3 regions of the Planococcus shenhongbingii genome follow, and region 3 is predicted to be linked to each of the others. Evidence: riboswitches for the same ligand, from Rfam matches in the RefSeq annotation. Region 3 holds a riboswitch; each other region holds the start of a gene.
What was found. A riboswitch is a leader RNA that binds a small molecule or an ion and turns the genes downstream of it on or off. The one in region 3 is predicted to bind thiamine pyrophosphate.
Positions count from the first base shown of each region.

Region 1: it holds a riboswitch for thiamine pyrophosphate, as region 3 does, so the genes downstream of both, QWY16_RS11350 (YkoF family thiamine/hydroxymethylpyrimidine-binding protein) here and thiT (energy-coupled thiamine transporter ThiT) in region 3, are expected to answer to the same signal.
Region 2: it holds a riboswitch for thiamine pyrophosphate, as region 3 does, so the genes downstream of both, tenA (thiaminase II) here and thiT (energy-coupled thiamine transporter ThiT) in region 3, are expected to answer to the same signal.

Region 1 is NZ_CP129235.1:2,305,257-2,312,661, reverse strand. Features, by position in the region: gene QWY16_RS11375 (sporulation protein) at 1-115, shown strand, start outside; gene QWY16_RS11370 (GNAT family N-acetyltransferase) at 194-1,018, shown strand; gene QWY16_RS11365 (energy-coupling factor transporter transmembrane component T family protein) at 1,332-2,093, opposite strand; gene QWY16_RS11360 (ABC transporter ATP-binding protein) at 2,074-3,510, opposite strand; gene QWY16_RS11355 (ECF transporter S component) at 3,497-4,078, opposite strand; gene QWY16_RS11350 (YkoF family thiamine/hydroxymethylpyrimidine-binding protein) at 4,071-4,670, opposite strand; TPP riboswitch at 4,767-4,874, opposite strand; gene QWY16_RS11345 (glycoside hydrolase family 32 protein) at 5,364-6,818, shown strand; gene QWY16_RS11340 (PfkB family carbohydrate kinase) at 6,975-7,405, shown strand, end outside.
Region 2 is NZ_CP129235.1:3,532,867-3,540,271, reverse strand. Features, by position in the region: gene QWY16_RS17170 (carbohydrate ABC transporter permease) at 1-385, opposite strand, end outside; gene QWY16_RS17165 (ABC transporter substrate-binding protein) at 402-1,724, opposite strand; gene QWY16_RS17160 (ABC transporter ATP-binding protein) at 2,060-3,190, shown strand; TPP riboswitch at 3,226-3,329, shown strand; gene tenA (thiaminase II) at 3,483-4,166, shown strand; gene thiM (hydroxyethylthiazole kinase) at 4,168-4,956, shown strand; gene thiD (bifunctional hydroxymethylpyrimidine kinase/phosphomethylpyrimidine kinase) at 4,953-5,792, shown strand; gene thiE (thiamine phosphate synthase) at 5,773-6,429, shown strand; gene thiW (energy coupling factor transporter S component ThiW) at 6,426-6,914, shown strand; gene QWY16_RS17130 (YkuS family protein) at 7,006-7,405, shown strand, end outside.
Region 3 is NZ_CP129235.1:1,072,173-1,079,577, forward strand. Features, by position in the region: gene QWY16_RS05225 (SGNH/GDSL hydrolase family protein) at 1-639, shown strand, start outside; gene yxzF (small protein YxzF) at 924-1,058, opposite strand; gene QWY16_RS05235 (M20 family metallopeptidase) at 1,128-2,198, opposite strand; TPP riboswitch at 2,339-2,438, shown strand; gene thiT (energy-coupled thiamine transporter ThiT) at 2,535-3,110, shown strand; gene map (type I methionyl aminopeptidase) at 3,241-3,990, shown strand; gene QWY16_RS05250 (TspO-related membrane protein) at 4,007-4,726, opposite strand; gene QWY16_RS05255 (M3 family oligoendopeptidase) at 4,944-6,743, shown strand; gene QWY16_RS05260 (GNAT family N-acetyltransferase) at 6,748-7,296, shown strand; gene QWY16_RS05265 (DinB family protein) at 7,381-7,405, shown strand, end outside.

The sequences.
Region 1 (7,405 bases), 1.2 Mb from region 3:
GCTTCTGCAGAATTCAAAAGGAAAACTGATCCTTCGGACGATTGTCCATATTGTGAATGGTGTAGATGTCCAAGATGAAGATGAAATTTCCTATGGACAAGAAGAAAACTTCTAGCATGAGATAAAAAAACAAAAGGCATTCAAATTGAAAACCAATTTGAATGCCTTTTAAGCTTTTAGGAGCGTGATTGATATGACTTTAGTGAACAATAAAAGTCTGGCCAGAAAAATAGAAGCCATCAAAAGCCGCGGAACAAAGGAGTACATAATAAAACATAAAGAAATGAATCCAGCTGCTAATATGGATTACTTGACCTTGCAAGGAAAAGGAGAGGTTTTCTGCACCGGCAATGTCTGTTTCGGCATCGGCTTCGGCCTAAACGGAGTACTTGTGGAAAATGATTTGAATGTTATTGAAGACTTTATCCGGAAGAGAAAAGAAGTGGCGCATGCCGAGTTTGAACTCACGCCTTTTTGTGATCCGCTGTTATTGGCTCAGCTCCAGGAACGGAACTATACATTCGATCATTTTTTGGCCGTCTGGGTAGTGGAACTGGAAAATTGGCAGCCTAAAGAAAACCGTTTGAAAGATGAAGCAGTTACGGTTGCAGAAGTGTCAGGGGAAGAAACTTATGAGTGGGCTTGGACAGTGGCTTTAGGCATTTCAAGAGACAATACCGTGACGGAAGAAATGATGGAGTCGACACGCACCTTCTTGGAAGTCTCCAATACAGCTGGATTCTTGTTAAAAGCAAATGGAGAAAGCATAGCAGGAGCAACGATTGCAATAGACGGAAAGCTTGGAGAGCTGTTTTTAACGAGCACCGTCAAGGCTTTTAGGGGAAGGGGCTTTCAGAACCTGCTGATTGAAGAACGGCTGCGCTATGCCAAAGAAAAAGGCTGCAGCCATGTCACGGTCACCACTCAGCCAGATACCGTGTCCGCCCGGAATATGGAACGGAATGGTTTTAAACTCATGTACAATAAAGCGGTCGTCAAAAGCCCGCGCATCCATTAAACCGGCATCCGCTAACAAAGCGGATGCTTTTTCTTTTGGTTTTCAAAAATGAATCGGTATTGTGGATTTGCATAATACATGTAAAAAACTACATAAGGTAAATTTATAAAAATTCAAAACAAGCAACCAAGAAAAAAGAGCGAATCAGCAAAAAAGAAAAAGAAAATAGAGTAAAGCTTTGCTAAAATAAATTTATTTAAGGGATGTTTAAGGATAAAGAAACCAGCCATTGATGCCAAATTCCAATAAAAAAAGGAGAGCTGTCAACGAGCGAGCTCTCCAGTCTTAGCAGTTTGCTTTAATCAAGCCGTTGTTATTTTCCGTGCAATAGGACGCCGCCCGTGCAGCTGCCAATAAGCAAAAGCAAAAACAGACAGCTCATCCATGCATCAAGCCGGCTCAGCTTCACCGGCTTATAATATGCCGTCCGTGATTCTCCAGTGAACCCGCGGGCCTCCATGGCGAACGCCGACCGTTCCGCTTTCCTTACGGCGCCGGCAAGCATTGGTATGAGAAGCCGGCGCATGCCGAACACCCGCTGCACTAAACGTTTTTCCATATCCAAACCACGAAGCCGGTGTGCTTGCTGGATTTGCGTGAATTCGTCTTTCATCACCGGTAAAAACTGATAGCCGACCATGATGCCGTAAGCCAGTTTCGGCGAAAGCTTCAGCTGTTGCATCAAGCTCATGATAAATTTTACCGGATCGGTGGTGAAGGCAAACATCAGCGATAAAGTGGAAAACGCTAAAACCCGAAATGCCAGTGATAAAGCGGTGTCCAGTTGTTCAGCTGTCACATCAAAGCTTGCAACCGACCAAATCACTTCGCCGCTGGTATCAGCACCGAACACAATCGTCGTCCAAAGATATCCGAATGCTCCAAGCAAAAACGGCAGCATGAACAGCGCCCAAATTTTCCAATTGATGCGGCTCAACAAAACTTGCAAAACCAATACAGCCAGCCAGAATAAAAAAGGGGTCCAGGGATCGAAGAAAAACGCAATCGTCAGCATCGAGACAGCCACAATCAAGAATTTCACGGAAGGATTCATGTCATGCAAAAGATTCCGCATAGCGCTGGACTCCTTTCGGCGGCAAAAGATGATGTTCAGCCAGCAATGTTTCGTCGTTCCAAACGGCTGCTGCTTTAAACTTGCCTGTTAAATGTCCGTCCTTTATCAGTAGCACCGAATCGGCAACGCTTGCGGCAAACTCCATATCATGCGTAATGATGAAGATGGTCACCCCTTCGCGGGCCCGTTCAGTGATCAGCTCGAATAATTCCAATAATGCTGCCGTGTCCTGACCTGAAGTCGGTTCATCCATCAACAGGACTGGCCGCTTGTCAGCAAGCATGGCGCCAATTGCGATGCGCCTTTTTTGCCCGTGGCTCACCGAGAAAGGGTGTGCGTCTCTTATTTCCTTTAAGCGCAAACGCTCCATCAATTCTTCCAACTCGTTTGCTGAAGAAACACCGGAAAACGCCAGTTCCGCTGCCACGGTTTTCTCGAGAAACAGGTATTCCGGTGACTGCGGCACATAGCCGGCGCCGTCAGACTTCACCGTTCCGCCAGATAAAGCGTAAATTCCGCATAAAGCTTTCATCAATGTCGATTTTCCGCTGCCATTCGGACCGGCGATGACGACGACTTCGCCGCGTTTTGCAATAAATGACATCGGCAATAACAGTTCTTCATCTTTCATCCTCACTGAAATTTCATTTGCGGTTAAAGCCGTTTCCGGGCCGGCTGCTGAAATCCATTCGGGAAACAAAACCGGCTGCTGTATAGCAAATGCGCTATCGGCAACCATATTCCCTTCAGAATCCATAACAAGTTCCCGATTGAAAAACGATCTCCATAAATCCAGACGGTGTTCCACGGCTACAATTGTCACATTGAAGCTTTTCTGGAGCTCATCCAGCCATTCGATAAACTGTTCCGCCGTATAGGGATCGAGATGGGAAATCGGCTCATCGAGCAGCAGCACTTCCGGTTCCATAATCAATGCACAAGCGGTCGCAACGCGCTGTTTCATGCCGCCAGACAGCGACTGGATCACCGACTGGCGCAAATGGGAAAGGCCGGTCAATTGCAGCACTTCCGCAATGCGCGGATCCATCTCCGCAAAAGGGACATGCAGATTCTCCAGCGTAAACGCCAATTCTTCTTCGACCGTCGGCATGCAGAACTGCGAATCCGGATCCTGGAAAACGGTGGCTACCCGGTGGTTGATTTCACCGGGAGCATAGTGTTCGGCATTTTTGCCGAATAAGTGGATGGCACTGCTGGTGATGCCGTCGCAATTGAGTGGGTATAACCGGTTCAGCAAATACAAGAGCGTGCTTTTCCCGCAGCCGCTCGGACCGGAAATCACGACGCGTTCACCGCGGCTAATGCTAAAGGAAATATCATTTAAGGTATTGCTTGCATCATCCGGAAAACGAAAACTCACATCTTGTAAGGAAAATACGCGGTCATACACCTGCATCACCTTTATCCGCACGGGCAATGGCGTAGCCGCGCAGTGAACCGGTCGCAAGGAGGCCATCCGTTAAATACTTGCCTCCGATGCCTGCAATAATCATGCCGCTCAACACGCGAAGCGTGAACATCAATGCCACAAAAGACGGATCGAGCGCTGCGTAGCCCGAGATGAAATAGCCGTAAACAAAACTGAATATGGCAGAACCGGCGCCGGCAAGCATCAATACAGCTAAGTTGAAATGTTTGTAGCCGGTCACCGCAAAAGCTGCTTCTGCGCCTAATCCCTGGATAATGCCGGATAACAGAAGGCGAGGGCCGACTGCATTGCCGAGCAGCACTTCAATCGCCGCAGCCATCGATTCCGACAGCACTGCCGCACCGGGTTTGCGGATGATATACATGCAAATGATCGAGACGATAAACCAGATGCCGAACATCCACTCATAGGCCAGCGGGCCGATGACGCCGGCCCAAATATTGGAGATATGGACAAACAGCAAATAAACGATGCCAAAAACAATGGCAAACAGCGACATCAGCACAACTTCTTTCAGCTTCCACGATTTAAGCATTGGAAGCACCTCTATGGGAAGGGCTATTGATGCTCATCGATACAGTCATCACCAAGTGGCGGTGCTCGTCCGAGCGGGCATTTGTAAAGGCTTCATCGTAAAAAGCGAAAACCTCATGGATATCACCATGGATGCCGCTCGCGTAATGCATGGATTCGTTAAAGACGCCTTGCTCTTTCGCACGGTCCACTTCCCGGTAAATGACAGCCATATAATCGGGGTTGTTCATCGGGTAAAGGGCAAACTGAGAAGAGACATATTGCTTGGTGTCATCTGTATTGAGCAGGACATCGTCTTTGTCCAAGTAGACGTCGCCAGCAGAATCGCCCGGGCAGCCGATGGAGAACGTGCCGGACAACGCGACATGTTCTCCGGTTTTCGCGGCATGCAGCGTGAGCGCTTTCGCCACATTGAAGACATGGTTTTGTTTGCCGCGGATTACGGTCGAAACATCATCGGTGTGCATCCAGACGTTCGACGTATCTGTGCCGTTCAAAGCCCCTTTAATCACCTGGATAAAATCCCCTGTCATCGGATGCAAAGAAAAGCGAAATCCGACAATCGGGCTCGTGCCGCATTGCAATGGTTCCATATTAAAATCTCCTCCTAAAAATTTGCACAAAAAAAGGCTGCACCCGTGAAGATGCAGCCACTATTCCATGCAAATAAATTCAGAAAGATCTAATTGCGGATAGTCACCGCACTTCCTCACGCCAGTATTATCTGGATCGAGTCATAAGGGATCGAAGCTTACGCTTGCATCTCAGCCGAAAATCGGGCACCCCCAGTGCAGAAAACGGTATGCAGTTTGTTGTGCTCGGGATTTGTCCCGATGGGCCTAGTGTAGCGGAAGGGGTGGGGAATGTAAAGGGGATTCAGGTTTTGGTTTTTCAGAAAGACATTTTTTGAGTTATACTGAAAATTTAGAAACCCTAAAATATTGTAACTATATAGTCACAAAGCTAAAGAAAATGTAATATTTTTTTAATATTCATGAAACTTTTACATCATTTTGCCGTATTATTAGTAAAGATAAATAATAAATTTTAAGGGGGAATTAGTATGCAGGAAGAAGCTTATGAAAAAAGAAATTTAACTGATTTAACCCTATGGACGAGGAAGAAAAGATAAAAAATTTCAAAAGCTGAAGAGGTGGCATTTACTTGTCCATATTGCTATGGGGGATTTCAAAGATAGAGGCTGGGAATGTAAACTCCGTGGAAACCAACGCTTAATGGCTTAGGGGAAAGCTAGTTGAAAAACACTAAAAAAATGGGAGTTTGTCATGAATACAATAGACTGGTTTGAAAAATTGACTCATACATTAGAGACTTATCAACAAAACAACAACATTGATCCGCACCGGCTGCAATTTCACTTAATGCCTGCGGTCGGTTTGTTAAACGACCCAAATGGACTCATCCGGTATAAAGGCGCTTATCATGTGTTCTTTCAATGGCATCCGTTCGGGACGGTACATGGACCTAAATGTTGGGGCCATTGTACATCCCAAGATCTCGTCTATTGGCAAGAACACCTGCCATCCCTCGTTCCGAGTGAATGGTATGAAAGAGACGGCTGTTTTTCTGGAAGTGCTGTTGAAGTGGATGGAAATATGGTGTTATTTTACAGTGGAAATGTTGAACACGAAAACGGCATGCTTGAAACGTATCAATGTATGGCTGTTTCACATAACGGTTTTGATTTCGAGAAAAAGGGTCCTGTTATTCTACTGCCAGAAGGATACACGTCTCATTTCAGAGACCCGAAAGTATGGAAACGAGATGGTGTATGGTACATGGTTGTAGGTGCACAAACATTTTATCAAGAAGGTGCCGTTGTGCTGTTTGCTTCATCAGATTTGAAGGAATGGGAGCTCAAAGGAATATTAGCCGGGAATCGGCTTAATGGATTAATGAATTTCGGTTATATGTGGGAGTGTCCGGATTTCTTTGAACTTGATGGAAAAGATATCTTGATCGTTTCGCCTCAAGGGCTGGAAGCAAAAGAAACCTTTTACCACAATGAGTTTCAGTCAGGATATTTTGTCGGGAAATGGAAAGTCGGAACAACTGAGTTTCCACATAGTGAATTTATTGAACTTGATCGGGGGTTTGATTTCTATGCCCCACAAACATTTCAAGATAATCATGGAAGAAGAATCATGCTTGGCTGGATGGGAATAACAGATGAACAGGAACCCCATCAACCAACAATTGAAAAAGGTTGGGTGCATGCATTGACGATTCCTCGGGAAATAGAGCTGAGAAACAACCGGATTATTCAAAAGCCGGTGCAAGAACTCCAAAAGTTGCGAGAAGCTAAAGGATTCCATTGCCAAACAAGCATCGAAAATGAAACAAAAACCTTGCCAGAACTGGCGGGGATTGTAAGTGAGATCAATATTCATTTTCACCAAAATCTTGCCGACACCGTAAAGATCGAGATCCGTAAAAACCTGTCAATCATCTATGTGCAGCATATGAAGCGCTTGACGTTAGAGAGAAAGCGGTTCATAGATGGCAAAGTTGAAAGCCGGAGCTGCTTCTTGGACAAACTTGAGGACCTTCATTTCTTCCTGGACACAAGCTCTATAGAACTATTTGTCAATGGAGGAGAGGAAGTGTTTACGGCCCGATTCTTTGCCGAAGCAGAGGATGTAGATGTTTTCTTTACAACAGATGGGCATGTGGATGTAACTCTTGAAAAGTGGAATTTGCGAAATCCGAAAGAGCTATAAATCATTCCATGACAAGGCGCAAAGATTAAGGCTGTTGCATTATCGATATTCTTCAAGACAGGTGCGAAGCTATTGGCCAAAGTTACATCGGCCGATGGCTTTGCTCCATATCTTTATTAACCGTTTAGGCAAATTACACAAAAGGGGGAATTTCATATGTTTGACGTTGTCGCACTTGGGGAACTCTTGATAGATTTTACACCAGCCGGAAAATCTGCAAATGGAAATACTTTGTTTGAAACGAACCCTGGTGGAGCTCCTGCTAATGTTCTTGCGACGCTAGCCAAATTCAATGCAAGGACCGCCTTTATAGGGAAGGTGGGGACTGACCAATTCGGCTCTTTTTTAGGGGATACACTACAAAAAGGAAAAATCGATACGCAAGGCTTAGTTTATTCAAAAGATGTAAATACAACATTGGCGTTTGTTCATTTGAAGGAAAACGGGGATCGCTCTTTCCAATTTTACCGTTCGCCTGGAGCAGACATCATGCTGGATGAACAAGAAGTCGATATTGCATTGGTTCAAAATGCGAAGGTCTTTCATTTTGGTTCTCTTTCGATGACACATGAACCGGCAAAAACGGC
Region 2 (7,405 bases), 1.5 Mb from region 3:
TCCAAAGCATATAAACGCCGACACCTGACAGGACAGCCGGCAAATAGTAAAGTGTCCGGAAATAGCGGATGCCTGGAATGTCCTGGTTCAGGAGAGCCGACAGGAAAATGGCTCCGATCGTTGTCAGTGGCACAGAAAAGATGACAAAATACAAGGTGTTCCAAAGTGAGGTCCAAAAAAGACTGTCCTCTGTTAAGAGACCTTTGTAGTTTTCTCCGCCGACAAAGTCCATCTGAGATGTAATATTATAATTTGTGAAACTTGCCACAAAGGAAAATACCAAAGGCCCCGCAGTGAAAGCCAGAAATCCGATAATCCACGGCAATACAAAAATATAGCCATAAATGCTTTCCTTGCGCCTCATGGTCATTCTTTTCTTCCCCAAATCGGCTCCTCCTTGCTTACTGGTTTTTCTTGATCAGATTTTCAACATCGGTCTGGGATTTTTCCAACGCTTCTTTAGCCGTCATGGAACCGAGGAAGAATTCATCCATATTCGGGTTGATCAAACTGCTGAAATCAGGTGCGATTACCGGCACTGGAGTCAATAAAGTTTGCTCCATATTTTCTACTGCCATTTCGTAAACCATCGTTCCGTCTTCCGTAAATTCATCAGATTTTGCTGCTGCTTCAGCCGCTTCGATATTGGCGATGTTGTCAAAGTTTTTCACTGCCCAATACTCCTGTGCCTCAACATCCGTTAAATATTTAATGAATTCCCATGCTGCTTCAGCGTTTTTCGATCCTTCAGGGATTTCAGCGACAAATCCGCCGCCCCAGCTTGTGTTGCCATTGCCTTCTTCATATTCTGGCAGTTCCACCACACCGAAATTCAAATCAGGTGCATAATCGCGGATTTGAGTATAGAACGTCGGAGCCTGGGCAATCATGGCAAGGTCTCCGTTGAAGAAAGGGTGTCCTTGCTGGCTGTCAATCTGTGCTTGGTAAGAGTTGACTACATCTTCGCCGTATCTGTCTTTCCAAGTTTTAAGCCAGTTTAATACTTCTTCATTTTTAGGTGTATCGATTTCGAAATTGTTCTGATCGTCGAAATAGCTCTGTCCGTTAGCGTTTAAGAGCCATACGTCATAGCCGATGCCCCATAATGGATAGAAACCGACACGGTCATAGTCTTGTCCGGCTTTTTTATCCAATTTCTTCGCGTATTCTTCCAGTTCTGCCCATGTTGTTGGCGGCTTTTCGGGATCCAGTCCCACTTCTTTGAAGGCGTCTTTGTTATAGAAAAGTACGCGTGTATCAGTATTGAAAGGAATGCCGTATGAATCACCTTCATAAAGAGTAGCGTCCCAAAGCTCAGGATAGAAGCGTTTTGAAATATCATCCTTTTCCAGGAACTGTGACAAGTTCATCGCTTGCTTGTTCTGTCCGCGAAGAGCGGTGGCATTGATATCATTGATTACGACATCAGGCGGATCTCCAGCTGCAATAGCCGCAAGTTCTTTTGTCCAGATGTCACCGAATGGCAGATACGTGTGTTTCACTTCAATCTCGTCTTGAGATTCGTTAAAGTCGGTGATGATTTGTTCAATAATCGGACGGCGGATTTCAGATCCCCAGAATGTCCAGAAATCGACGACGGTTTTGCCATCTTCATTTACCGCTGCTTCTTCATTGCTGCTGTTGCTCGTCTGGAATCCCGAACAGCCGCTGAGAAACAGGGCTAACGCAGCAATCAACATAATAAAAACTTTCAATTTGTTCATCCAGTTTCACTCCTCTTTTTTTATGGTATAAATGAATGCGAAAATATCTTCGACAGTCGAAGTAAAATACCCGAATTCGCCTGAATTTCATCAGAATCGGGCCTGTTTCTCTGTAAAAGAGTAGAACAAAATATTCCAGCTTCTCTTGTCTAGTAGAAGTATATAACAACTTCTCCTTCTTTTCAAAGTGTAATCAAAATATACTGACAATGGGTATTTTTGCCGAGTTTAAGCGCTAAATGGACTGGGTATGGCTCTACTAATTTGTGGTTTCAATTTGTAATATACAGAAAACTGTTTATAATTAAGAGTAAAAAAGAATGGGGAGAGGCATAATGGCAGAAATTCTGATTAATAATTTAGGGAAAACCTATGACAATGGTGCTACCGCCGTAACCGATTTTAACCTTCACATAAAAAACGAAGAATTTATTGTCTTTGTCGGTCCCTCAGGCTGCGGAAAATCCACCACTCTGCGAATGATTGCGGGACTTGAAGAGATAACAGATGGTGAATTTTTCATCGATGGCAAACGGATGAATGATGTCCAGCCGAAAGAACGGGATATTGCAATGGTGTTTCAGAACTATGCTTTATATCCCCATATGACGGTATATGAAAACATGGCGTTCGGATTAAAGCTGCGCAAATTTAAAAAAGATGAAATCAAAAGACGGGTAAATGAAGCTGCGGCTATTCTTGGCCTGGAAGAATACCTGGACCGGAAACCGAAAGCGCTGTCAGGCGGCCAGCGCCAGCGGGTTGCGCTTGGGCGGGCGATTGTCCGCGACGCCAAAGTATTCCTGATGGATGAGCCTTTATCCAACTTGGATGCGAAATTGCGTGTCCAGATGCGCGCTGAAATAGCAAAACTCCATCACCGCTTGAAAACAACGACCATTTACGTGACGCACGACCAGACAGAAGCAATGACAATGGCTACACGGATTGTCATCATGAAGAGCGGCGTCATCCAGCAGGTCGGCAGCCCGAAAGAAGTGTATGACTTCCCGGCCAACCGTTTTGTCGGCGGATTTATCGGCTCGCCTGCGATGAACTTTTTTGATGGCAAATTAGAAAAAGGTGCTTTTGTCATGGGAGACCGGATCATCGACATTCCTTCAGAAACTTTGAGCATGCTGAAAAGCCAGGGCTATGACGGTTCACCGATTACGCTTGGCATTCGTCCTGAACATATCCATGTCAACAGTGAAGATCTGACAGGCATCAAACACAGCGACATCGACGCAGTCATCACCGTTTCGGAGCTGACGGGTGCTGAAACGATTATTTATGCTGTATACGGCGACCAGGAATTCATTGCCCGAGTGGATGCCAATACAACGATTGAGCCGGGACACACTGCACGTCTTGCGTTTGATATGTCGCGTGTTCATTTCTTTGATCCGGCAAGCGGGGAACGCGTGAAACCTGAAAAGTCAGAAAAACCGGTTGCGGTTTCCTGAATCTGTGTTAAAGTGATTTTGACAACTTGAATATTAAACACCACTAGGGGAGCCGGATATCGGCTGAGACGAGCATAAGCTCGGACCCTTTGAACCTGATCTGGATCATACCAGCGGAGGGAAGTGGCGGAACGCATGCTATTTCCTTTTTAACTGCATACGCCGCTTTCCTTTACTGGAAAGCGGCGTTTTTTATTTGTCGAACAATAGTGGAAGTGCCGGTTCAGCTCTGACTTATGTCCCGAAGAGCTAGGCACTGGAGTCTGGACACCATTAAAAAGGAGATGGAGAAATGACATTTTGTAAAGAAGTACGTATTGAATGCAATGATTTATGGCAGGCAAGTTTTGAACATCCGTTTGTAAAAGGGATTGCCGATGGCACGCTGCCGCTGGATATATTCCGGCATTACGTTATGCAGGATGCTTATTACTTGTCTCATTTCGCCAAAGTCCAGGCAATTGGAGCAGTAAAAGCCACCGATTTGGAGACCACAAAACGCTTCGCTTTTCATTCGGAACATACATGTGCTGCCGAGTTGGCTTTGCACGAGTCGTTTATGGAGCTGCTTGGCGTCACGGAAGGTGATTGGGAAGAATTTGAGCCTTCACCGAGCGCCTATGCTTACGTCTCTCATATGTACCGCGCGTCTGAAGGTGATTTGGCGGATGTCGTGGCCTCGATTCTGCCTTGTTACTGGCTTTACTTTGAAATCGGTGAGCGGCTGAAAAATGCTGAACCCAATCATCCAATTTATGACCGGTGGATTGCTACTTACGGTTCGGAGGAGTTCGGCGCTTTGGTTAAAGAGCAGATGGAGCGGATGAATCAGCTTGCAGAAGGCTTGCCGGAAAAACGCCGCACCGAACTAAAAGAGCGTTTCCGCCGCAGCAGCTATTTCGAATGGAATTTCTGGGAACAGGCATGGGTGCGGGAATCGTGGACAGTCAAAACATATGAACAGGCAGGTGTTTAATATGCTGGGAAAACTGCGTTCAGAAAAACCGATCATCCATTGCATTACCAATCATGTTGTGTCGAATTTCCAGGCTAATGGGCTGCTTGCGCTCGGCGCCTCGCCCATCATGGGAGAAGCGCCGGAAGAAGCTGCCGAGCTGGCTGCTTTGGCGGATGCCGTGTCGCTCAATATCGGAACATTGAATAGCCAGAGCCTGAACAGCATGCTGATTGCCGGGAAAAAGGCCAACGCGCTGGGAGTGCCGGTCGTGTTGGACCCGGTCGGAGTGGGGGCAACAGCGTTCCGGGCAGCTGCGGCCAATAAAATCCTCACTGAAGTGAATGTCGCGGTTCTGCGCTGCAATGCCGGTGAACTAGCGGCTATTGCTGGAGCCGACTGGCAGGCTAAAGGAGTCGATGCCGGCGAAGGCGAAGCGGATATTCATGAACTGGCCCGGAATACAGCGAAGAGATTGAAATTGATTGTTGCGGTATCCGGGGAACTGGATATTATCACTGATGGAAAACGGCTGGCTGAAATACCGTTCGGCCATAGGGTCATGGCTTCCGTCACGGGAACCGGCTGCTTGCTCAGCAGCGTCGTGGCGGCGTTTCTCACAGTGCATCCAGAAGACAGCTTTGAAGCGGCGGCAGCAGCCATGCGCTATTATGCCATCGCCGGTGAACAGGCAAGCGCGCACTCGGAGCTTCCAGGGGATTTCCAAACCGCTTTCTTAAATCAAATGAATGCCATGGGACAAAATGATATTGACGATGTAATCCGTCAAAAGGAAGGTGTGCCACGATGATTCCACAAGTATTGACCATTGCCGGCTCTGATTCTGGAGGAGGGGCGGGCATCCAGGCCGATATTAAGACATTTCAGGAACTCGGGGTTTATTCGACATCAGTGGTTACTGCGGTGACTGCCCAGAATACACTTGGCGTTTCGGAGATTTATCCGATGACGCCTGGGGCTTTGAAGGCGCAGCTTTCTGCAGTGGGCCTGGATTTCAATATCAGTGCACTGAAAACGGGCATGCTGTTTGATGCGGATATCATTGGAGAGACGGCATCCGGCATTCGCCAGTTCGGCTGGAAAAACGTCGTGGTAGATCCGGTGATGATCGCCAAAGGAGGAGCAAGTCTTCTACAGCAGGCAGCGGTTGAAGCCTTAAAAGAGCATTTACTGCCGCTGGCGCTCATTGTAACGCCGAATATCCCAGAAGCGGAAATGATTAGCGGCATGGATGTTGAAGATGCAGTTTCGCGGCGGCAAGCGGCAGCAAAGATTTTGTCATTTGGCGCTGATTCCGTCGTAATTAAGGGCGGCCACGGCACAGATCCCCATATGGCGGAAGACTTTTATCTGAATCAAAATGGGGAAGAACTTCTTTTCCGTTCCCTTCGAATTTCTACAGCCCAAACGCATGGAACCGGCTGCACATTTGCGGCCGCTTTGACAGCGGGATTGGCAAAAGGGGAGTCACTGGAGGAAGCGGTTTACACAGCGAAACAATTTATCCAGGCTGCTCTCAGTGAAGAACTTCACATTGGTGCCGGACACGGACCGACCAATCATGCGGCTTATCAGAAGAGCCAGCGCCAAAAAGGAGGCGTCCATCATGTCGAAGTTGTTCGATAAACCTTCAATCTATTTCATTATGGGAACGCAAAATACAGCCGGCCGCGAACCGCTGATGGTTTTGGAACAGGCACTGGCTGGAGGAATCAATCATTTCCAGTTGAGGGAAAAAGGATCGGGCGCACTCACGGGAGATGCGTTAATGAAATTTGCGGTTGAATGCAAATGGCTCTGTCGCCAGTACGGCGTGCCGTTTATCGTGAATGACCACATAGAACTTGCACAGGCGATTGATGCGGATGGAATCCATGTCGGCCAGCAAGATGCGGCAGCAACTGCGGTCCGCCGCATAATGGGGGCGGATAAAATCCTTGGGGTATCAGTGCATTCATTGACAGAAGCCAAGAACGCCATAGACAGCGGTGCCGACTATGTGGGAATGGGGCCGGTCTTTAATAGCCAAACAAAAGAGGATGCCAAAAGCCCGGCAGGAGTATCCGGCATCGCAGCGGTGAAAAAGCTGCATCCGGAACTTCCGGTAATCGGAATCGGAGGCATCACTCCGGACAATGCGGCACACGTATGGTCGGCGGGAGCTGACGGAGTGGCAGTGATTTCCTCAATTGCCCAAGCGGAAAATATCGCCTCGCAAGTTATTCGCTTTAAAACCAATTTAAAGGCAGGTGCCGGAAAATGAAAACCCGCAAAATGATGCTGATCGCCATGTTCGTTGCCCTGTGTGTTGCCGGTTCCGCATTCGTTTCTTTTCCTGCCGGCATTGCGCGCGCCTACCCAATCCAGCATGCGATCAATGTGATTGCAGCGGTGCTGCTCGGTCCAGGTCCGGCATTGTTGATAGCGTTTCTAACAGCGATTGTCCGGATATTGATAGGGACCGGGTCATTGCTGGCTTTTCCTGGAGGCATGTTTGGCGCGCTGGTTGCCGGGCTGATGTATGCGAAATTCGGGAAAATATGGCTCGCAGCCATAGGAGAAATAATCGGCACAGGCATCATCGCTTCATTTGTGGCAGTGCCTTATGCTCATGTTTTAATGGGCACTGACCTTGCCGCGTTCTTCTTTTTGCCGCCATTTTTGGTCTCCAGTTTATCTGGCGCCTTACTGGGAGCAGTGATTGCCAGGAAATTGGAGAAAGAAAAAAGAATATTACAAACACATTAAAAATATTTCATTCTCAAGTCGGCGTTTATTGTGGGTCAAAGTAGGGGAAATAAGTACATAAACACAATTTGAAAAGGGAGTGGACAAGAATATGGTGAAAATTGCAGTAGAAGAACCGTTTACATCCGTAAAAGACGCACTTGAAAAAAGAGGCTATGAAGCTGAAATGCTGGATGACAAAACAGAATCGATGGATTATGACTGTGTAGTGGTCAGAGACAAAGAAGATTTAGCGGATTTTCACATGAATGTCCCTCTCGTTGAAGCAAAAGGGCGCACGCTGGAAGAAATCGTGGATGAAGTAGAAGAACGTTTGGTTCGAAGCGGCAAAATTCCTGCTCCAGCCCCAAGCGGCGGAATTACCAGCAGCTCATTCATTAAAGGTGCCGCAACAGGCGCAATCGTCGGCGCAGCTGCAGGGCTTTTACTGACTCCGAAGAGCGGTAAAGAAATGCAGGCAGTGGTTAAAGAAAAAACTTCCGGCACGAAAG
Region 3 (7,405 bases):
GAAGCTAAAGAAGTACTCGCTTCTGCCAACATCATTACCTTATCTGCGGGGGCGAATGATCTCCTGCCGTTAATCCAATCAAATCCAGCAGAAGGCTCATTAGCATTTCAGCAAATCCAAGTAGATTTTGCTTTAAACAAGGCCCGGATTAATCTGGAAGCTATTATTGCCGAGCTGAAAAAGACCGCTCCTCAAGCGGACCTGTATGTAATGGGTTATTATTTTGCTTATCCTCATGTCCGGGATACGCAAAAACAAGGTACCGGAAAACAGCTTGACCAACTTAACGCCATATTAAAGCAAACGTCAGAAAAAGCAGGAGCGCAATTTGTTTCTGTAGATCAATCATTTGGAAAAAATGCAATCGATAAAATTCCAAATCCGGCAGATGTCCATCCCAATATAAAAGGTTATCAAGCGATGGCGAACGCTTTTTTAGAGCAATATCAAAATGGCTGGGAAGTAGAAGATAAGGAATTGCCAGCGGCTGCTCCTAAAACATTCGAAGAAATGCTGCAAATACTGGAGCAGGGCGGGGAAGAAAGAAGCGCGACGATTGATGGCGTGACCTCGGTACGTCCTTCTGAGAAGATGGAAATCGAATATTTAGCGCTGCGTGAAGTTGTGCCTTATGCCTGAAAACAGCCTTTTATCAAACGAAGGGTTTGCCATCTCTCTTAATGGTTGTTTCACCGACTGGCCATTCATGCCGAATATGCATAATAAAGGAGTTGTCCCAAAAGTAATTTGGGACAACTCCTTTGCGACGAAGCTAGCGCAGCGGCGGTTTTTTCTGCACCGAAGCTAGCGCAGCGATGCAGGTGCAATGCAGGAGCAATAGTATTAACCTACGCTTTATTAGAAGCAGGGGGCTGTCCAATAAGTCTAATAATAGACTTATTGGACAGCCCCCTTTGTTATCTTTAACGTTTGGCCTGTGGAGTTTTGTATTGGCTGGTATTTCCGGTTTTTTTGCTTTTTTGCATTGCTTTTCGGATAATCGGATAAGCAACAGGTGCTATTTTAATAGCAGTTTTTACAATACGACTTATTTTCACAGCTATCTCTCCTATCATAAGTGAGGTATAAACTAGTTTCCCTTGTTTCTATTTTTATAAACCTAACCTTTAGGAATAGGCCAATGAAATAAGAACTTCCTTATACTCCTGGACACTGGAAAGCAGAACGAATTCTGCGTTGCCATGCCAGTCATCTCCGGCAGGGCCAAACTCTATAGCTCCTTCACCGCCGTTCACAGACGCATAATAACGGGTATCGGCAGCTCCGTGCTGGCCGAACAATACCGGCTCTTTGCCGGTCGTCTGTTTAATGGCTTTTTGCAAGGTTTGTATAAACGGATTCTCTTTTGAAGTGGTCAGAGCCGGCGTTGAACCGCTTGCCTTATATTCCATATCAAGATTTAAAGTTTCGGAAAGCTCCACCATTTGCCGGATGATTTCTTGTTTATCCTGCCCTGGCATAAAGCGGATATCATAAGACATATGACAGATTTCAGGAACTACATTATAGCGTTCACCGGCATTGATAATTGGCAGATTAACCGAAGGCTGTTCGTAATACTCCGTGGATTCTTTTCGGAATGGCAATTCTGCCATGGCGATGTGGAATTTCATGGCAGATTCAATGGCGTTGATGCCTTCCCAAGGCCGGCTGCCATGTGCGGGTTTGCCTTTGAAAGTCAAATCCATCCGCAGTATCCCTTTAGATTGCAGACCCACTTTCAAGCCGGTGGGTTCCCCGCAAATAACAAAATCTCCATGATAACCTTGATCCACTAGCCATTTTGACGTATTGCGCCCACCGATTTCTTCATCGGTGACGATATGTAATTGGACAATCTGATTAAGCTTGCCTTCATCTAACTCCACAAAAGCCTGCATCATGGCGGCAACTCCCGCTTTCATATCAGCAGCTCCGCGGCCGTAAACTCGACCGCTTTCTTCCATAGGAACAAATTGTTCGGCATGTCCGGGCACTACATCGACATGCCCGTTCCAAACAATCGTTTTGGTTCCTTGGCCTTTAATGGCTGTCAGCATCAAATAGCCATCGTTATTATGGACTGTGATATCTTGCCCGTTGTTTTTCAGCCAGTCAGCACAAAAAAGAAGGGCATCGTTCGCTCCCTGTTTTGTATCACTTTCGATTTTAATCAAATCCTTAAGCAGTTCAATCATTTTTTGGCAGCTTTTGTTCAGCTGCCTGCACCACCTTTCAAATTTTACAGTTATAAAAGTATACCCTAACGGTATAGCTTGAAACGATATTGCTTTAAAGCTGATTCTTGTGTACAATACAAGTGTTAGTGAAATAATGTATACACCACAAGGGGAGCTAATTGCTGAGAGTGAACATTTTGTTCTTACCCTTCGAACCTGTAAGTTAACACTTGCGCAGGGATGTGGATGGAAACCTGCCCTTAACGCGGCGCCAGGATCTATCCTGGCGCCGCTTTTATATGGTTTTTTTCTGCGGCCCTTCTGGTGATGTGCATAACACATAAGGAGGAAGTCATGAGAAATTTACGAGTTTTATTGATGGTGGAAATAGCGATTTTCGGAGCGCTAGGCTATGTTCTGGATTTTGTGGCGTTTAAAATGCCACAGGGTGGTTCCGTCAGCTTTGTAATGATTCCCATCGTCTTGATAGCATTTAGAAGAGGCGTTCTGGCAGGTGTATTAACCGGTCTTCTTATAGGCTTGCTGCAAATTGTCACAGGAGTCATTTCAGTTACTCCGCTGTCGTTTGGTTTTGTAGTGATGCAAGTGCTCCTGGATTATCTGGTTGCCTACGGAGTAGTTGGCCTTGCTGGGATGATGCGTGGAAGATATTTGCATGCTTACAGAGAACATCGCACTGGCGGCATGATTACTGCAGTAGTAATTGGGCTGTTTATTGGATCTCTCTTGCGTTATATTACCCACGTAATTACGGGCATCTTATTCTTTGGCATGTTTGCAGAAGGCAATGTTTTTATCTATTCAGCAGTTTATAATGCCACATATATGATTCCAGTATTTCTGCTTGCGGCTTTTGTCTGCTCGGCACTTTTTGCAGCTGCCCCTAAACTGGTAGATACAAAAGCTTAAATGGAATTACCGGGCTTTCTTAAAATAGCTATTGAGAGCATGTCATCAGCTTGTAAGAGGATTATCGTTATGATAGTCCTCTTTTCTTATGGTATAATTTTTGTTAGACAAGTTGAAAGAAGGGTATTAAATGATTGCCAATACAGAAAAAGATATTGAAATGCTAAAAAAAGCCGGCCGAATGGTCGCTGAAATTCGTGATGCGATGAGAGCTGCCACTAAGCCGGGCATCACCACAGAAGAACTCGATGAGATGGGCGGCCGAATGTTTGAAGAACTTGGCGGCGTCTCAGGCCCGAAATCAGAATATGATTTCCCGGGCTATACTTGCATCAGTGTGAACGAGGAAGTGGCACACGGCATGCCAGGAAAACGGGTCATCAATGAAGGCGATATGGTCAATATTGATGTATCAGGATCCTATGAAGGCTATTTTTCAGATACAGGTATTTCTTTTGTAGTAGGGGATGGACATCCTGAAAAAGAAAAGCTTTGTGAAGTAGCGGCTTCTGCATTTGATCGTGCTATGACAAAAGTCAAAGCTGGCGCAAAATTAAACCAGATCGGCAAAGCAGTTGAACGTGAAGCTAAACAGCAAGGCTTATTTGTTATCAAGAACCTGACTGGCCACGGAATTGGAAAATCATTGCATGAAGCTCCTCAGCATATTTTGAATTATTATGATGCTTGGGAAACTACTATTTTAAAAGAAGGAATGGTCCTGGCTGTAGAGCCGTTCATTTCGCAGAAATCCGAGCATATTGTAGAATCTGGAGACGGCTGGACGTTCATCACACCTGATCAGTCTCTCGTTGCACAAATTGAGCATACTGTACTTGTTACAAAAGGCGAGCCGATTTTACTGACGAAAATAGATTGATAAAAAAAAAGACCCCTTAGGGTCTTTTTTTAATTAATAAGATTCCGGTTAAAATCACACCGCATAAAAACAAGGAAGCTGTGGTAAGAAGCAATTCATCGGTTCCATGTTTTACTGCAATTCCGACAAATGCCCAGATGAACACCAATGCATATGGAACATCGGAATAATGGAACCGGATATGAAGTGCCAGCGCTGTGGCGATTGTCAGCATGATGACGGCCCAGAGCTGATCGCTCAGTCCCCAGCCGCCCCAGTTATAGTAAGTGAGTACAAAACTGATATTGGCAATGGTAGCAATACTGATCCACCCAAAATTAATCGAAATTGGAAAACGTTCCATAATGCTTCTTTCTTCATTGCCGTATTGAAGGTAAAGCCCAATTAAAGAAAGCAGGTATCCGATCATGGCAATAATCGACGATCCGAAAAACTCATAATGCCAAAGAAACAGCCAAATAATATTGAAAAGGGCGCTTAAAGAAAAGAACAGGGCTATTTTAGTTGAGGGAACTTGTCCTTTTTTCAGGCGCACCCAAAAACCGATAATCCAGATAGCAAGCAGTATGTAAATAAGTGACCAGATTGAGAATACATAACCAGCAGGTGTAAACAGTACAGGAACCCGATTAGAAATTTCCCCAGTTGTCTGGCCATTGATTGGTAGAATATTTGCCAAAGCATTGACAATGATGACAGCTATAAAAGCAATAGTCATCAGCAGTATCCGAAACATTAGAAATCCCTCCTCTTCTTTAAGTATACCTGTCCTTGTTTAGTACAACAAACTGCAATTTCCAAGAAAATTGAAATAAAAGGGAATTTGTGAAATGTCGGACACTTTTCCGCAAAATATTGAATGGTGGGAGTCCGTTCATTTGTTCCGCCTGCCGAATAAAAATGATATACTAATAAGTGTTTTTAGAAAATTTAGTTTACCAGGGGGTAACACAATGACGGTGAAATTTCCGGAAGTATGGGATTTAGATGTGCTTTTCCCAGGGGGAAGCGATTCAAAAGATTTGCGCGTACATATAGACAACACAGAATCTGCCTTAAAGGAATTTGAAAGAATGTCCCAAAGCTTTGAAGTGCCAGCTTCTTTAGAAGATGCTTCACGGATTGCAGACCTGCTGGAACAAGCCAAAAAAGTCATGCAGCAATTGAACCAAGCGGGATCATTTATTGGCTGTTTGATGGCTCAAAATACAGAAGATAAAAAAGCGGCAATTTTGCAGAGTGAAGCATCTGCACTGAATGCTGAATTTCAGACTTCACTTCAAAAAATCCAGCAACAATTAGCAAAAGCCGAAGACGGTGTCTGGAATGAACTTCTTGCGTCTGAATCCTTGAAAGACTTCAGCTTCGTGCTGAACGAATGGCGAAAAGAAGCAAATATGCTGCTATCTGAAAAAGAAGAAAATATCATCACCGCGCTTAGTACAGATGGTTACCACGGCTGGAGCCAGCTCTACGATATGCTCGTCGGAGAGATCAAAATAAAAATGGTCATTGAAGGGAAAGAAAAAATTCTTTCTGTTGGCCAAACCAATAATTTAAGTTCACATGCTGAAGCAGCAGTCCGCCAGCAGTCATACGAAAAACTGGAAGAAGCTTGGACTGAAAAAGAGGAGTTTTTTGCGAAGACGCTGAATTCGATTGCCGGATTCCGTCTGGAAGTATATAAAAAACGCGGATGGAAAAGTGTTCTCCAAGAGCCGCTTCACATCAATCGCATGAAACAAGAAACATTAGATGCCATGTGGGGCGCCATCAGCAAAAACAAACAGCCTTTTGTCAATTACTTGAACAAAAAAGCCGAGATTCTTGGAAAAGATGGATTGGATTGGTTTGATGTTGATGCTCCTGTAACTGAAAGTACACAGCATTTTTCCTATCAGGAAGGAGCGGAATTCATATTAGAGCATTTTGGAAAATTCGGTCCGGAACTCCAGCAATTTGCTGTTCAAGCGTTTGAAAGAGGCTGGATTGAAGCGGAAGACCGGCCGAATAAGCGTCCAGGCGGTTTCTGCACGGGGCTTCCGATGACAGACGAATCCCGAATTTTCATGACTTACAGCGGGACAATGTCCAATGTAGCAACATTAGCGCATGAGCTGGGCCATGCTTTCCATACGTATGCCTTGCGTCCTGTCCACCCATTGAACCGTTCCTATGCAATGAATGTAGCCGAAACAGCTTCAACATTTGCAGAAATGATTGTGGCCGATGCTGCAGTTAAAAATGCTCAAGCAAAAGAAGAGAAAATCGCATTGCTTGAAGATAAATTACAGCGAAGCGTAGCTTTCTTTATGAATATCCATGCCCGTTTCTTGTTTGAAACCCGATTTTACGAAGAACGGAAAAAAGGGGTTGTTTCATCTGCCAGGCTGAATGAACTGATGGAAGATGCGCAAAAAGAAGGGTTTGCTGGAGGATTAAAATCAACGCATCCGCATTTCTGGGCGTCAAAACTCCATTTTTACATTACTGATGTACCGTTTTATAACTTCCCTTACACTTTCGGGTATTTGTTCTCGCTGAGCATTTATGCAAAAGCTTTAGAAGAAGGCAGTGGTTTTGAAGAAAAGTACACAGCATTACTTCGTGATACAGCGATTATGACAGCTGAAGATTTAGCGCTGAAGCATTTGGATGAAGACATCACACAAGAAGCATTCTGGGAAAAAGGAATTGCTTTGTGTGTAAAAGATGCTGAAGAATTCAATGCGCTAATTTCTTCTGTGGAATGATGTTATGAACTTAACATTTTACGGCAATACATGTTACATTCGGAATTTAACAGTTGATGACGCGGAAGAGATGGTACAACTTTTGGTGCGCAACCGGGAGTATTGGGCTGTCTATGAGCCGCGCCATCAAGATAGTTATTTTACTGCCATGGTTCAGCGGGAAAAGATAAGGGAATCAATTTATCAAGCGAGAGAAAACCGTGAATACAGTTTTGGGATATTTGAGCATGAATCCAATAAAATGATTGGCCATATTTCAATATATGGCATTAAACGCCTTCCTTTCCTCAGTGCGCTGGTCGGCTATTCCATCGATGAAGCATGTGTCGGCAAAGGGATCGCCACTGAAGCGGTCCAGCTAGTCGTAGCTTTTGGGTTTGAACAACTCCATCTTCATCGGATTGAAGCTTATGTGTCTCCAAGAAATATCGGTTCGATTCGTGTATTGGAAAAATCCAGCTTTTTAAAAGAAGGATTGTTGCGAGAATTCCTGTATATTAATGGAGTGTGGGAAGACCATTTTCAATATGCGTTATTGGAAGGTGAATTTTGAAAGGGCAAGGCCGCCTATAAAAAATGGTGGAAATCAGTTGCGAGATGGTTTTTTGAATAGAAGCAAGGAGAGGGAAGATAAATTATGGATAGAAATAAGCTATTTTCCT